2 regions of the Nocardioides sp. SRI_004 genome follow, and region 2 is predicted to be linked to the other one. Evidence: riboswitches for the same ligand, from Rfam matches in the RefSeq annotation. Region 2 holds a riboswitch; the other holds the start of a gene.
The links. Region 2 has a riboswitch for glycine ahead of gcvT (glycine cleavage system aminomethyltransferase GcvT). Riboswitches for the same ligand answer to the same signal wherever they lie in the genome.
Positions count from the first base shown of each region.

Region 1: another riboswitch for glycine. It lies ahead of gcvP (aminomethyl-transferring glycine dehydrogenase); the one in region 2 lies ahead of gcvT (glycine cleavage system aminomethyltransferase GcvT).

Region 1 is NZ_JBYCZV010000004.1:294,153-296,334, forward strand. Features, by position in the region: gene gcvP (aminomethyl-transferring glycine dehydrogenase) at 1-862, opposite strand, end outside; glycine riboswitch at 942-1,043, opposite strand; gene AC2YHB_RS07335 (MerR family transcriptional regulator) at 1,067-1,666, opposite strand; gene AC2YHB_RS07340 (bifunctional nuclease family protein) at 1,840-2,182, opposite strand, start outside.
Region 2 is NZ_JBYCZV010000015.1:51,310-53,491, reverse strand. Features, by position in the region: gene gcvH (glycine cleavage system protein GcvH) at 1-210, opposite strand, end outside; gene gcvT (glycine cleavage system aminomethyltransferase GcvT) at 231-1,361, opposite strand; glycine riboswitch at 1,407-1,499, opposite strand; glycine riboswitch at 1,500-1,606, opposite strand; gene AC2YHB_RS19365 (SDR family NAD(P)-dependent oxidoreductase) at 1,695-2,182, opposite strand, start outside.

The DNA of each region.
Region 1 (2,182 bases), on a different contig from region 2:
GCAGCTGGCGCTCGAGGCCCTCGCGGACGCTGATGAAGCCGGCGTGCGGGCCGCCGTAGAACAGCGGGACGCCGAAGCGCTGGGCCGAGCCGACCACGACGTCGGCGCCGAGCGTGCCGGGCGCCTCGAGCAGGGTCAGCGCGAGCAGGTCGGCGGCGACGACCGCGAGGCCGCCCCGCTCGTGGACCGCGTCGATGACCGGCTTGATGTCGGCGATCCGGCCGGAGGCGCCGGGGTACTGGATCAGCACGCCGGAGACATCGCCCTCGGGCAGGCCCTCGGTGAGGTCGGCGACCACGATCTCGATCCCGATGCCCTCGGCGCGGGTGCGCACGACGTCGATGGTCTGCGGCAGCGCGTCCGCGTCGACGACGAACGGGCCCGAGGCCTTGCGGTTCGCGCGGAACGCCAGCGCGACGGCCTCGGCAGCCGCCGTACCCTCGTCCAGCAGGGACGAGCCGGCGGTGGTCAGCCCGGTCAGGTCGGAGACCATCGTCTGGAAGTTGATGAGCGCCTCAAGGCGGCCCTGCGAGATCTCCGGCTGGTACGGCGTGTAGGCGGTGTACCAGCTCGGGTCCTCGAGCACGTTGCGGCGGATCACGGCGGGCGTCACGGTCGCGTGGTAGCCCAGGCCGATCATCGGCTCACCGGGGACGTTGGCCGCGGCCAGGGCGCGCAGCTCGGCGGCGGCGGTCTCCTCGTCGGCGGCCGCCGGCAGGTCGAGCTCCTCGCCGGACCGGATGGACTTCGGCACGGCCGCGTCCATGAGCGCGTCGATCGACGCGTAGCCGAGACGGTCGAGCATGGTCGCGACCTGGTCGTTGTCGGGACCGATGTGGCGGTTGACGAAGGGGGCACTCATCAGCAGGCAGGCTTCCTCGGGATCGAAAAGGATCGAGCCCTCCCCCTCTGTCGGCGCGTCGCTGCGCCTCCAGAGTTGCCTGCTCCGCACGGTCCGGGCGCCTGAGAGGTTCCGGGGAGGAATTGCCCCTTCGGCGCAGGCCCACGTCAGCGACGTGTCCTGACTCTCCCGTGCGGGATGAACAGCAGCTACAGGTTACAACGCCTAGCCGGCGTTCCTCGCAGCGCGACGCGCGGCGAGCTCGTCGCCGGCCACGTCCTCGGCCTGCTCGGTGTCGCTGGCGCTCTCGCTCGGCAGCTGGGCGAGGGTGCCCTCGATCTCGCGCCAGACACCGCCGATGGCGATGCCGAACACGCCCTGGCCGCCCTGCAGGAGGTCGATGACCTCGTCGTTGCTGGTGCACTCGTAGACCGAGGCGCCGTCGCTCATGAGCGTGACCTGGGTCAGGTCGTCGGTGCCACGCTCACGCAGGTGCCCGACCGCCGTACGGATCTGCTGCAGCGAGATGCCGGCGTCCAGCAGGCGCTTGATGATCTTGAGGATCAGGATGTCGCGGAAGCTGTAGAGGCGCTGCGAGCCGGACCCCTTGGCACCGCGCACGCTCGGCTCGATCAGGCCGGTGCGCGCCCAGTAGTCGAGCTGGCGGTAGGTGATGCCGGCCGCGTTGCACGCGGTCGGACCGCGGTAGCCCAGGTCGCTCGGCAGCGGGGAGACGTCGTCGGTGAAGAGCAGCCCCTGCTCCTCGGCGGCAGCGGTCGCCGCGGCCGTGTCCTGACCGACCTTCTCGGGCTGCTGCTCGTTCACGGGGTCCTCCGCAGGGGTTCGATCAGGTGGGTGATCAAGGGGTGGTCGCGCAGGCATTGCACGGCTGTCATTCGACTCTTCAAGGTACGGCGCCGATGACGGGCCGGTCAAAGACGTCGCCGGGCGTGTCGTCAAAAACCCTCAGCCTCAACTTGAGGCTGAGGGAACTCCCGTCACTGTCCTGCTTCGAAGTCCTCGGGCGAGACGTGGTCCAGGAACTCCCGGAACGCCTCGACCTCGTCCTCCTCCTCGGCCGGCGCCGAGATCCCCGCCTCGGCCAGGACCTCCTCCGAGCAGTAGATCGTCGTACCGGTGCGAAGGGCGAGGGCGATCGAGTCCGACGGGCGCGCGCTCACCTCGGCACCCGACGCCAGGACCAGCGTCGCGAAGAAGACGCCGTCCTTCACGTCGGTGATCCGCACCTCCGACAGCTCTCCCCCGGTCGCCGCGAGCAGGTCCCTCATGAGGTCGTGCGTCAGCGGTCGAGGGGGGACGACGCCCTGCTGGGCGAACGCG
Region 2 (2,182 bases):
CGAGTAGAGGTCGCTGACGGACTTGGTGGACTCGAGCTCGCCGCAGGTCTGGCCCGCGGTGACGGTGTCGCCGACGGCCGGCAGGTCGACGTACACGATGTCGCCGAGAGCGTCGGCGGCGTAGGCCGTCACGCCGACACGCGCGGTGTCGCCGTCGAGGGCGACCCACTCGTGCTCGGCGGAGTACTGGAGGTTCGTGGGGTTGCTCATCGTCTTCTCCTCGAGGTGGGTCAGCGGTTGCGGGTGTAGAAGGGGAGCTCGACGACGTCGGCGTCCTCGAGGGAGCCGCGCAGCAAGACGGAGACCCGGGTGCCGGGCGCCGCGAGGTGCGGCGGCACGTAGGCCATCGCGACCGGCTTCTCCAGCGTCGGCGACGGCGCGCCGCTGGTGACCTCGCCGACCTCGGCGCCGGTGGCCGGGTCGACGACCGGGTAGCCCGCGCGCGGCGAGCGGCGGCCGGTGGAGACCAGCCCGACGAGCACGCGCTCCGGGCCCTGCTCCTTGCGCTTCGCGAGCGCCTCGTGCCCGACGAAGCCGTCCGGCTTGTCGAGGACGACGACCCGGCCCAGGTTGGCCTCGTACGGCGTCGTGTCGCGGCTCAGCTCGTGGCCGTAGAGCGGCATCCCCGCCTCCAGGCGCAGCGTGTCGCGGCAGGCGAGGCCCGCGGGGACGAGGCCGTGCGGCTCCCCCGCCTGCTGCAGCGCGGCCCAGACGGCCTCCGCGTCGGACGGCCGGCAGTAGACCTCGAAGCCGTCCTCGCCGGTGTAGCCCGTCCGCGCGAGCAGCACCTCGACTGCGCCGTCAGGGGCAGCGACCGTGCCGGCGTCGATGGCGTAGTACCTCAGCGACGGCACGTCGAGCTCGGTCAGCTCCGCGACGATCGCGGCCGACGCCGGGCCCTGGACCGCCAGCAGCGCCCACTCCTCCGACGTGTCGCGGACCTCGACGTCGTACCCGTCGGCGCCGGCGGCCACCTCGGGGGCGACGACGGCGACATTGCTGGCGTTCGCGACGACGAGGTAGTGCTCCTCGGCGAGGCGGTAGACGACGAGGTCGTCGATGATCCCGCCGTCCTCGGCGCAGATCATCGAGTAGCGGGCGCGGCCGACGCCGATCGCCGACGGACGACCGACGAGGGCGTGGTCGAGCGCGGCGCCGGCACCCGGGCCGGTCAGCTCGATCTCGCCCATGTGGGTGAGGTCGAAGAGGCCCGCCGTCGTGCGCACGGCCCGGTGCTCGGCGAGCTCCGAGCTGTAGCGGACCGGCATCTGCCAGCCGGCGAAGTCCGTGAAGTTGGCGCCCAGTGCGGTGTGGACCGCGTGCAGCGGGGTGGTGCGCGGGGTGGGGTCGTTCGTTGCCATGCGGAGGCTCCCGGGGTCGAGGGTGCACGGCACCCTGCTGGTCTGCCTCCCCGCTCTGTCATGGGTGCCTGAGAGCTTCACCGCGACGAGCGGCTTGCACCGTGGGCGCAGGACATGGGTCCTGTCTTTCCAGAGTTGCCTCGCCGCGCAGTGATGGGGCCTGAGAGTTTCTCGGGGAGAGTTGCTCCTACGGCGCCCCGTCGCGACCCATCGGGTCAGGCGGGGTCTCTCCTGCTGCGGCTTCGAACGGCCGGTGTGGAGTTGTGTGCGGCGAGGCTACAGGTCGTGGCCGCCCGGGTCCCATTCCCCTCCGGCGCGGACGGCACGCCTGCGTCAGCCGATGCTGGCGCCGCCGTCGACGTAGAGCGTCTGGCCAGTGACGTACGACGACTCGTCGGCCGACAGGAAGGTGACCGCGGCCGCGATGTCGTCCGGCTGACCGACCCGCCTGACCGGGACGGCGTCGGCGTTGAGGCGGCGGAACTCGTCGACGTCCATCTTCAGCCGGGCCGCGGTGGCGTCGGTCATCTCGGTCGCGATGAAGCCCGGCGCGACCGCGTTGACGTTGATCCCGAACGGGCCCAGCTCGATGCCCAGGGTGCGGGTGAAGCCCTGCACGCCCATCTTCGCGGCCGAGTAGTTGGCCTGCCCCCGGTTGCCCAGCGCCGAGATCGAGGAGATGTTCACGACCTTGCCGTACTTCTGCTCCACGAAGTGCTTCTGCGCGGCCTTGGTCATCAAGAACGCACCCTTGAGGTGCACCCCCATCACCAGGTCCCAGTCCTCCTCGGTCATCTTGAACAGGAGGTTGTCGCGGGTGA